2 regions of the Phyllobacterium sp. TAF24 genome follow, and region 1 is predicted to be linked to the other one. Evidence: predicted binding sites of a transcription regulator. Region 1 holds the regulator's gene; the other holds the start of a gene.
The links. Region 1 encodes HrcA, which represses chaperone genes, less so after heat shock. Its sites were predicted from a motif close to GTTAGCACTCNCNNNNNGNGAGTGCTAAC; they were not measured.
Positions count from the first base shown of each region.

Region 1 (5,265 bases):
AACGAGCAGCTTGCCTTTTTCGAGTGTTCTCATTTCGGGTTCCATAAAGCCGGTTCGGCAAATTCTATCGAGTTTCCGGAAGGGTCGCGGAAATAAAGGGAGCGGGCGCCGTTTGGCCAGTCAAATTCACTTTCGATGGTAACGCCATTGGCCTCAAGATGGGATTTCCAGCTGGAAATTTCATCCCGCGTTGAGCGAAAACAGACATGACCCGGACCCTTGGCACCATGGGCGGGGATAGGCAGCCCGCCTTTGGGTCTTTCCAGCAGCTTGTCCGCATCAAACAGGATCAGCACACCGGCACCGCAGCGAAAGAATACCGATTCATTGCCCGCGCGCAGAATGACTTCCAGTCCAAGCACGTCCGTATAAAACCGTGCAGCCAATTCGATATCGGTCACATAAAGTGCAGTTTCCAGAATACCCGATGGCTGCATGATGTTTTCCGTTTAGGCGACCGCCATTTTCTGCAGGGAAACCAGACGGGTAATGCCGTTGCGGGCAAGATCCATCAATGCCAGCAGTTCTTCCTGCGAGAATGGCTCGCCTTCCGCCGTTCCCTGCACTTCCACAATACCACCCTTGCCGGTCATGACGAAGTTGGCATCGGTCTGTGCCGTTGAATCCTCGGCATAATCGAGATCGATAACCGGCGTACCGTTGGAAATACCGCAGGAAATCGCCGCGACATGATCCTTCAGCACTTTTTCGACCTTGAGCATCTGGCGGGTTTCCATCCAGCGCAGGCATTCATGCAAGGCAACCCAACCGCCGGTGATAGCAGCGGTGCGCGTACCGCCATCGGCCTGAATGACATCACAATCGACGGTGATCTGCACTTCGCCCAACGCCTGCAGGTCCACTACAGCGCGCAGCGAACGGGCGATCAGCCGCTGGATTTCTAAAGTACGACCACCCTGCTTGCCGGATGAGGCCTCGCGGCGCATGCGGTCGCCGGTGGAGCGTGGCAACATGCCATATTCAGCTGTTACCCAGCCCTTGCCGGTGTTGCGCATCCAGCCCGGGACCTTTTCCTCAAGGCTGGCGGTGCACAGAACGTGCGTATCGCCAAACTTGACCAGGCACGAGCCTTCAGCATGTTTGGAAACACCGCGCTCGAAGGAAATGGCGCGCATTTCGTCTGGGGCTCGTTTGGAAGGACGCATGGAATGACCTCTTGAAAATATGTTTGTCCGGCCTTTTAGAGCAATGGACGCTTAAATGGAACCATGCAGCAAAAGCTTTGATGATTGGACCGACAATGCCTATATTCCCTGACAGGAAACAAGGGCGTTACACAGAATGAACAGGGCAGTCACTCCCGAACCATTGCAATCGCTAGACCAGCGATCGCGAGATATCTTTCGGCGCATTGTCGAGAGCTATCTTGGCGATGGCGAACCGGTTGGGTCGCGCAATCTGTCGCGGATATTACCGGTTGCGCTTTCGCCTGCGACAATCCGCAATGTTATGAGTGATCTGGAGCATCTCGGCCTCGTCTATGCGCCGCATATCTCGGCTGGACGTCTGCCGACGCAGCTCGGCCTGCGATTCTTTGTCGATGCCTTCATGGAAGTCGGCGACCTTTCCTCGGACGAGCGCAATTCCATCGAGGCACAGGTTCGGGCGGGTGGTGATGCCCAATCAACCGAGAATGTTTTGACGCAAGCCAGCCAACTCCTTTCCGGCATGTCGCGCGGTGCGGGTCTTGTTCTGGCAACGAAAGCGGAAGGCGCGCTCAAGCACATCGAATTCGTGCGGCTCGAGCCAACAAAGGCGCTGGCGGTGCTGGTTACGCAGAGCGGCGATATCGAAAACCGGGTGATCGATCTGCCGCCTGGCGTCACCCCCTCCCAATTGATTGAAGCGTCGAACTTCCTCAATGCCCATATTCAAGGCCGCACCATCACCGAAGCGCGCGCCGAAATCGCACGCCTGAAGGACGAGACCCAGCAGGCGCTCGATGCACTATCACAGCATCTGGTCGAAGAAGGGCTGGCAGTCTGGGGTGGAGCAGGCGGCGGACAACCGCCACGGCTGATTGTGCGCGGACGCGGCAATCTGCTCGATTCGATCAATGCTGAGGCTGACCTTGACCGCCTGCGTCATCTCTTTGATGACCTTGAAACCAAGGAAGGCACGATACAGCTGCTTGATCTGGCAGAAGCGGGCTCGGGAGTGCGTATTTTCATCGGCTCGGAGAACAAGCTGTTCTCGCTTTCGGGTTCATCGCTGGTTATCGCCCCCTATCGCGACTCGGAGCAGCGGGTTATCGGCGCACTCGGCGTTATCGGTCCAACGCGGCTTAACTATGCGCGGATTGTTCCCATGGTGGATTATACGGCACAACTCGTCTCAAGACTGTTGCGTTAGCTCCGATTGTACCATTCTGCTGCGTGAACTTGCCCTGCTCAGGGCATTTGCACTTGATTTTCATGGCCTAAACCTCGATATCCAGCGCAGATTGGATTTATGAACGGACAGGATAGATGACTGAAGAAAAGAAACATCATGACGCACCCGATCTCGATCAGCGCGATCTGAAGAATCCGCGCGACCGTGATGCGCTGAAGCGTGCCGCCGATGATTTTCTGAAATCACGCAAGGCGGAAGAATACGCCATGGCGCAGGAAGAGGAAGACGAGGCGCAAGCCATCAGCAGCGCCGAACTGGACGCATTGCGCGCCGAAAACGGCGATCTGAGGGACCAGTTGCTGCGGCTAGCCGCTGACATGGAAAACCTGCGCAAGCGTACAGCACGCGACGTGCATGACGCACGTTCCTATTCGGTTGCAAACTTTGCCCGCGACATGCTGTCGGTTTCCGACAATCTGAAGCGCACGCTCGAAGCCATTCCGGCCGACGCACTTGCCAATGGCGATGCGGGTTTCAAAACCCTCGCCGAGGGCGTGGAACTCACCGAGCGTTCGATGATGTCGGCGCTGGAACGCCATGGCGTAAAGAAGATCGAACCACAGGGCCAGCGTTTCGACCCGAATTTCCATCAGGCCATGTATGAAATCCCCAACACCGACGTGCCGCATAACACGGTGCTGCAGGTGGCGCAAAGCGGGTTTGTCATTGGCGACCGCATGTTACGCCCGGCACTGGTCGGCGTTTCCAAGGGCGGCCCCAAGCAAGCTACAGGCGAAGGTCAGGCGGAGCCGGGCCCTATCAATCCACAGGCTGAAAAAGACGCATAATCAAAGCGCCTTCATGTAAAAAAGGGCCAGATACCGGTAACGGTGTCTGGCCTTTTTCATTTCGCTATTTACCGTCCGGATTGGCCGTGTTCTACCTCTGGTAAAAGGGGGAGCGGTCGATGACATTGATCCAGATATTCAATTATGCGGGCGTTTTTGTCTTTGCTGCCACGGGCGGTCTTGCCGCCTCACGCCGCCAGCTTGATATCATCGCCTTTGTGTTTCTGGCTGCGGTAACAGGCATTGGCGGTGGAACCTTGCGTGATCTCATTCTCGGGGTTCCGGTCTTTTGGGTGAGAGAGCCCGGCTATATCCTCGTCTGCGCCGCAGCCGCTGTCCTTGTCTATTTCTCCGCCAATCTGCTGGAATCGCGTTACCGGCTTTTGCTCTGGCTTGATGCGCTCGGACTTGCCGCCTACAGCGTCATGGGTGCAGCCAAGGGGTTGGCACTTGGATTTGATCCGGCGATTGCCGTTGTCACCGGTATTCTAACGGCCACATTTGGCGGCGTACTGCGCGATATTGTATCGGGGGAACCATCTGTGCTGATGCGGCGCGAGATTTACGTAACGGCAGCGCTTGCCGGTTCGGCCGCCTATACGATCCTCCTTGGACTTTCGGCAGGGCCGGAGGTTTCGGCACTGCTCGCCGCCCTCACCGCTTTCACGGTGCGTGGCGGCGCGCTGTATTTTGGCTGGACGCTACCCAACTATCATAAACCGGGCCGCACGCCTGAAGAACTCAAGCGTGACGGCATTGTGCGGTCAGAGTAATCCGGCCTGCTGCGCAGCAATCTTCAGGTTTTGTGCGGGACGCGGGCCAATCTGCTGGATGACAAGACCGGCTGTCAGCGAACCCAGTTTCGCGCAATCGGTCAATGACCGGCCATTGGTATAGCCGAACAGAAAACCCGACGCGTAGAGATCGCCAGCGCCTGTCGTATCGACCAGTTCGGCAATCTCGATAGCAGGAACCGCGACAGTTTCATCCTTCGAAACAACAACCGAGCCCTTTTCGGAACGCGTGATGGCGGCCAGTTTGCAATCCCTGCGGATCGCATTGAGACCCTTTTCGAAATCGTCGGTCTGATACAGCGATTTGAGTTCCGCCTCGTTGGCGAAGACGATATCAACCGTGCCGGAACGCATCAGATCGAGGAATTCCTCGCGATAACGATCGACACAGAACGGATCTGATAGCGTCATCGATACTTCACGCTTGTGCTCATGGGCAATTTTTGCCGAGAGGCGGATGGCTTCCTTGGCCCGGGGCGGGTCCCAGAGATAACCTTCGAAATAGGTCACCTTGGCTTCCGACACTTTTGAACTTTCCACATCTTCCGGTCCAAGCTCGACGCAGGCACCAAGATACGTGTTCATCGAACGCTCGCCATCGGGCGTTACGAAAATCATGGACCGGGCTGTGGGCGGCGGTGCTTTCAGAACACGCGTATCGAAGGCAACGCCCTGTGCACGGATGTCATGGGTAAAGATATGGCCGAGCGGGTCATCTGCCACCTTGCCGAAATAGGCAGCGCGGCCACCAAGGCTGGCAACGCCCGCCGCTGTATTGCCCGCGCTTCCGCCTGACGCTTCGATCGCCGGGCCCATGCGCTCATACAGAAATTCCGCACGGTCGGCATCGATCAGATTCATCGCATTTTTGATGATACCGTTCTTGACGATAAAATCATCATCCGTGCGGGCTATGATATCGACAATGGCATTGCCGATGCAAAGCACGTCATAACTCGACATGAAAACTCCAGGATTGATTCAATTGCAGTTCTTGGCCTCTCACGGTCCGATTCTGACATTTGCATGGTTCGCGTGATGTCAAATTCGTTCCATTCATTTGCCAAGTCCTAGCGGGAACGATAGGCGTTGACTACCCCCAATAAGTGTCACCGCCTTGTCTGTGCCGAAGTCGTTCCCTATGTCGGAAGTTCCCGAGTGGCCAAAAAGGATGATGGCACAATGATCTTTGAAAGCGCACGCGCCGCCGCAAGCCATCTGTTTCGGCCGGAATTTCGATCCGTGCTGTGGAAATCACTCGGGATGAC
Region 1 is NZ_JBFRDN010000023.1:11,119-16,383, forward strand. Features, by position in the region: gene rdgB (RdgB/HAM1 family non-canonical purine NTP pyrophosphatase) at 1-33, opposite strand, end outside; gene AB4Y96_RS18575 (VOC family protein) at 30-437, opposite strand; gene rph (ribonuclease PH) at 450-1,166, opposite strand; gene hrcA (heat-inducible transcriptional repressor HrcA) at 1,303-2,373, shown strand; gene grpE (nucleotide exchange factor GrpE) at 2,490-3,203, shown strand; gene AB4Y96_RS18595 (trimeric intracellular cation channel family protein) at 3,323-3,976, shown strand; gene AB4Y96_RS18600 (adenosine kinase) at 3,968-4,960, opposite strand; gene AB4Y96_RS18605 (sulfate transporter family protein) at 5,180-5,265, shown strand, end outside.

Region 2 (5,265 bases), on a different contig from region 1:
TTGTTGCGGGGTGCCCGCCTCGTGCGTGGCAACCGGCTTTCCAAGCAAATCTTCTATGAACTGTCAGATAAGCATGTCAGCGGGATGCTCGCGGATATGGCGCACCATGTGCGCGAGGACGACTAAAGACTACTGACAAAAACCGGCAGCATTGTCATATCGGCCATAAAAGTTTTGCATTAGTCTAGCGGAATTGTTCCTCCGCAAGCACGTTTCGCCAATGCAATTCATCACACTGCTCCGCCGACGTTCGATCGGTCTGCTCTGGTCGGGTCTCGCACTGTCCGCCATCGGCGATCAGCTCTATACGATCGCGCTCAGTTGGATCGCCGTCGATATTTTCGGCCCTTCCGCCGGTTACATCACGGCGATCAAGTCAGCTATTATCCTTGCCGTCCTGTTTTTCGGTGGTGCCATGTCTGATGGATGGGATCGTCGCCGTACGATGATCGGCGCAGACCTTTGCCGCTTTGCTGCCCTTGTGCTTGTTGTCGTGGTCTGGATGGTCGGGGGCCAACCGGATGCATGGGTGCTGGCGCTCGCCGTAGCCATTCTTGCAGCCGGTGAAGCCTTATTTCTCCCCGCCCTTCAGACGATCCTGCCGCAGTTGATCATCAATGAGCCGGGGCTGCTGGCGGGAACCAATGCGCTGCTTGACGCGACGAACCGGCTCGCTCGTTTGCTTGGCCCCGGACTGATTGCTCTTGCGGGGGCGATTATCGCGCCCATTCACTTTTTCACGGCCAATGCCCTGAGTTTTCTTCTGTCTGCAGCCGCAATAACAGCTTTGCCGCTCTCAACCTCCCAACCGGCTCCGCCCGTCAGCACTGAACGAAAACACCCCTTCGCCAGCCTCCTATATGGCTACCGCGCCATGCACCGGGAGCCGCTGCTCGGCTTCCTGCTCGACAGCAATGCCTTCATTGGCGGCGCATGGTATGTGGCATTCTTCCTTGCTGTCCCGTTGATCATCTCCAGCCAGTTCGATGCATCGCTGACGACAGGCTTTGGGCTTTATGGCCTTGTCATTGCAGCATTCGGCGTCAGCAACCTCATTGCCAATCTCATTGTCGGCAACCGTCCCATGCCCGAGCAACCGGCACGCATGATTTTCATAGGCGTATGCGCAACCGGCACTGGCATCTTGCTAATGGCTTTGGCATCGCTCACGCCTATCCCGGATCACTGGCGGCTCGGCACGTTTGTTCTCGCATCGGGCTTGTCCGGCTTCGGCGGCCCGTTCAAGGATGTTGCTTTCGCGACGCTGCGCCAGACCCAGCTGCCATCTGCCGATATTGCACCAGCAACACGCGCCTATATCGTCACCACGCATGTCGGTATGCTTTTCGGCATGCTGGTTGCCCCAATGGTCAGCAACAGCATCAGTCCGAGCGATCTCCTGCTGATCTGCGGTGGCATCTATCTTGCCGTTACCTGCACCGGGTGGTTGCGCTTTGTGCGGTGAGGCAGGCAGAGCGTTGCGCCCTGCCCGCTTTCTCTTAGAAACCTGACAGGACGATCTTGCCGCGGGCTCGTCCACTTTCGATCAAGGCGTGGGCCTTCTTCAGATTGGCTGCGGAAATCTTACCGAGATCGTCGGCAAGCGTCGTGCGGATTGTACCGGCATCGACCAGTTCCGAGACCTTGTTGAGCAGATTGTGCTGCTCCTCAACATCGACAGTGTTGTAGCGCGAGCGCGTGAACATCACTTCCCAATGGATGGAAATGCTTTTCCATTTAAAGGGCATGATGTCATAGGTTTTGGGATCATCGATCAGTCCAAATCGGCCCTGCGGCGCTATCAGCGTGGCAATCTCCATGCGATGATCATCGGAGTTTGTTGTCGAAAAAACAAAGGCGGGCGCACCGAGGCCGAGTGCTTCTACCTGCGCGGCAATCGGCTTCGAGTGGTCAATCACATGATGGGCACCCAATTCCTCAACCCATTTCTTCGTCTCCGGGCGTGAAGCTGTGGCGATGACAGTCAGGTTGGTCAGTTTTCGGACAAGTTGGACCGCAATGGAACCGACACCACCGGCACCGCCAATAATAAGGATGGCATTGGTTGCACCCACAACCGGGGTTTTGATCTGCATGCGGTCAAACAGCATTTCCCACGCTGTAATGGATGTTAGTGGCAAAGCAGCGGCGGCACTGAAATCGAGAGATTTCGGCTTCTTTCCGGCAATACGCTCATCGATCAGATGAAACTCGACATTAGTTCCCGAACGATCCACCGCCCCCGCATAGAATACTTCATCACCGACGTTGAAGTGCTGCACATCCGGTCCCACGGCGGTGACAATGCCTGCAGCATCCCAGCCAAGGACCTTGGGCTGGCCCGCTTCCGGCTTCACACCTGCACGGATTTTCGTATCCACCGGATTGACCGATACGGCATTCACTTCGACCAGAAGATCGCGCCCCTTTGCTTCGGGCTTGGGCAGATCAATGTCGACAAGGGATGTATCCGCAGTGATTGGCTGTGGTTCGTAATAGGCAACGGCACGCATCGGCATTCTCCAGATAAGTTGACGCTGTTCAAATGCGCGCTATGTTTGATAAGTGCAAGAATGCACATAAATTGCATATAGTGTCATAAAGGATACCGTGATGCCGCGTGTACGCCATACGAATTTTGATTGCGCTCCGGGTTGCCCCGTCGAGGGAACGCTCAATCTGATCGGCGGCAAATGGAAGGGAATGATCCTTTACCATCTCATGTCCGGCACATTGCGTTTCAACGAAATCCGCCGCCATCTGAATAGTGTCACCCAGCGGATGCTGACCAATCAGCTGCGCGAACTGGAAGCCGATGGCTTCATCACACGCAAGGTCTATGCGCAGGTGCCGCCCAAGGTCGAATATTCATTGACGGAACACGGTCGCAGTCTTGAGCCGATTATCTCCGCGCTCAAGATCTGGGGCGACACGCATCTGCGGTCGGAAGCTGCCAAGGATGCAGCTGCCCGCCAGGCGGCCTGAACACCCCGGCGTCATCATTGGTTCACAATTCTATGGAATGATTTTTATGCTGGTCCGAGGACCTGTAACCGCGTGGTTTTTACCACTTCGCCAAAAAAATTGGCCAACCTCTCCCTTGACTCTTCCAAGACCTCCCACTATCTCCGAGCCCAGTTAGCACTCATCAATGGCGAGTGCTAATAACGCGAATGATCATTCGTTCGCTTCACTGTTTTGACACCAACATCAAGGGTTCTAACCATGGCCAAGACCAAGTTCCGCCCGCTTCACGACCGCGTCGTAGTACGCCGGATCGAATCCGAAGCAAAGACTGCAGGCGGCATCATCATTCCGGATACTGCCAAGGAAAAGCCACAGGAAGGCGAAATCGTCTCCGTAGGCACTGGCGCTCGTGACGAAGCTGGCAAGCTCATCCCGCTCGATGTCAAGGCTGGCGACCACATCCTGTTCGGCAAGTGGTCCGGCACGGAAGTCAAGATCGGCGGCGAAGACCTGCTGATCATGAAAGAATCCGACATTCTGGGCATCCTCGGCTAATCAGCCGACACTGCCTTTAAACCAACGAATTTCGATCAAACCGGGTTCAATCCCAGGAGAGATAAAATGGCTTCCAAAGAAGTAAAATTCGGCCGCGACGCGCGCGAGCGCATGCTGCGCGGTGTCAACATCCTTGCTGACGCTGTCAAGGTAACGCTCGGCCCGAAAGGCCGCAATGTTGTTATCGACAAGTCCTTCGGCGCTCCGCGCATCACCAAGGACGGCGTAACTGTTGCCAAGGAAATCGAACTTGAAGACAAGTTCGAAAACATGGGCGCGCAGATGGTTCGTGAAGTCGCTTCGAAGACGAACGACATTGCCGGTGACGGCACCACGACCGCTACTGTTCTGGCTCAGGCTATCGTTCAGGAAGGTGGCAAAGCTGTTGCTGCCGGCATGAACCCGATGGATCTGAAGCGCGGCATCSATCTTGCTGTTGCAGAAGTTGTCAAGCAGCTCGGCAAGAGCGCCAAGAAGATCAAGACTTCGGAAGAAGTTGCGCAGGTTGGCACGATCTCTGCCAATGGCGAGACTGAAATCGGCGAAATGATTGCCAAGGCAATGCAGAAGGTCGGCAACGAGGGTGTTATCACCGTTGAAGAAGCCAAGACCGCTGAGACCGAGCTTGAAGTCGTTGAAGGCATGCAGTTCGACCGCGGCTACCTTAGCCCATACTTCGTCACCAACCCTGAAAAGATGGTTGCTGACCTCGAAGACGCCTACATCCTTCTCCACGAGAAGAAGCTTTCGAACCTTCAGGCTCTTCTGCCTGTACTCGAAGCAGTTGTTCAGACCTCCAAGCCACTCGTCATCATTTCTGAAGACGTAGAAGGCGAAGCTCTTGCTACGCTCGTCGTCAACAAGCTGCGCGGCGGCCTGAAGATTGCTGCTGTCAAGGCTCCTGGCTTCGGCGATCGCCGCAAGGCCATGCTGGAAGACATCGCGATCCTCACCGGTGGTCAGGTTATTTCCGAAGATCTCGGCATCAAGCTCGAAAGCGTTACGCTCGACATGCTCGGCCGCGCCAAGAAGGTGTCGATCACCAAGGAAAACACCACGATCGTTGACGGTCATGGCAAGAAGGGCGAAATCAACGCCCGCGTCGGCCAGATCAAGCAGCAGATCGATGAAACCACTTCCGACTACGACCGTGAGAAGCTGCAGGAACGTCTTGCCAAGCTCGCTGGCGGTGTTGCCGTTATCCGCGTTGGCGGTGCTACGGAAGTTGAAGTGAAGGAAAAGAAGGACCGCGTTGACGACGCTCTCAACGCAACACGCGCTGCTGTTGAAGAAGGCATCGTTCCTGGCGGTGGCGTTGCCCTGCTCCGCGCTTCGGCAAACCTGACGCTCAAGGGTGCAAACTCCGATCAGGACGCTGGCATCAACATCGTTCGTCGTGCTCTGCAGGCTCCGGCTCGCCAGATCGCAACAAACGCAGGTGACGAAGCTTCCATCGTTATTGGCAAGATCCTTGACAACAAGAAGGAAACCTACGGCTACAATGCAGCCAATGGCGAATATGGCGATCTGATCGCTCTCGGCATTGTCGATCCAGTCAAGGTTGTTCGCACAGCCCTGCAGGATGCTGCATCGGTTGCTGGCCTTCTCGTCACCACCGAAGCCATGATTGCCGAAGCTCCTAAGAAGGACAATGGCGGCGCTCCACAGATGCCAGGCGGCGGAATGGGCGGCATGGGCGGTATGGACTTCTAATCAGTCCAACGCTGATACATACGGAAAAGG
Region 2 is NZ_JBFRDN010000001.1:214,233-219,497, forward strand. Features, by position in the region: gene AB4Y96_RS01030 (ArsR/SmtB family transcription factor) at 1-126, shown strand, start outside; gene AB4Y96_RS01035 (MFS transporter) at 221-1,465, shown strand; gene AB4Y96_RS01040 (zinc-binding alcohol dehydrogenase family protein) at 1,500-2,513, opposite strand; gene AB4Y96_RS01045 (winged helix-turn-helix transcriptional regulator) at 2,614-2,985, shown strand; gene groES (co-chaperone GroES) at 3,226-3,522, shown strand; gene groL (chaperonin GroEL) at 3,589-5,235, shown strand.
Region 2: groES (co-chaperone GroES) is a predicted target of HrcA. The motif match lies at 3,138-3,166, and genes of this name have one in related genera.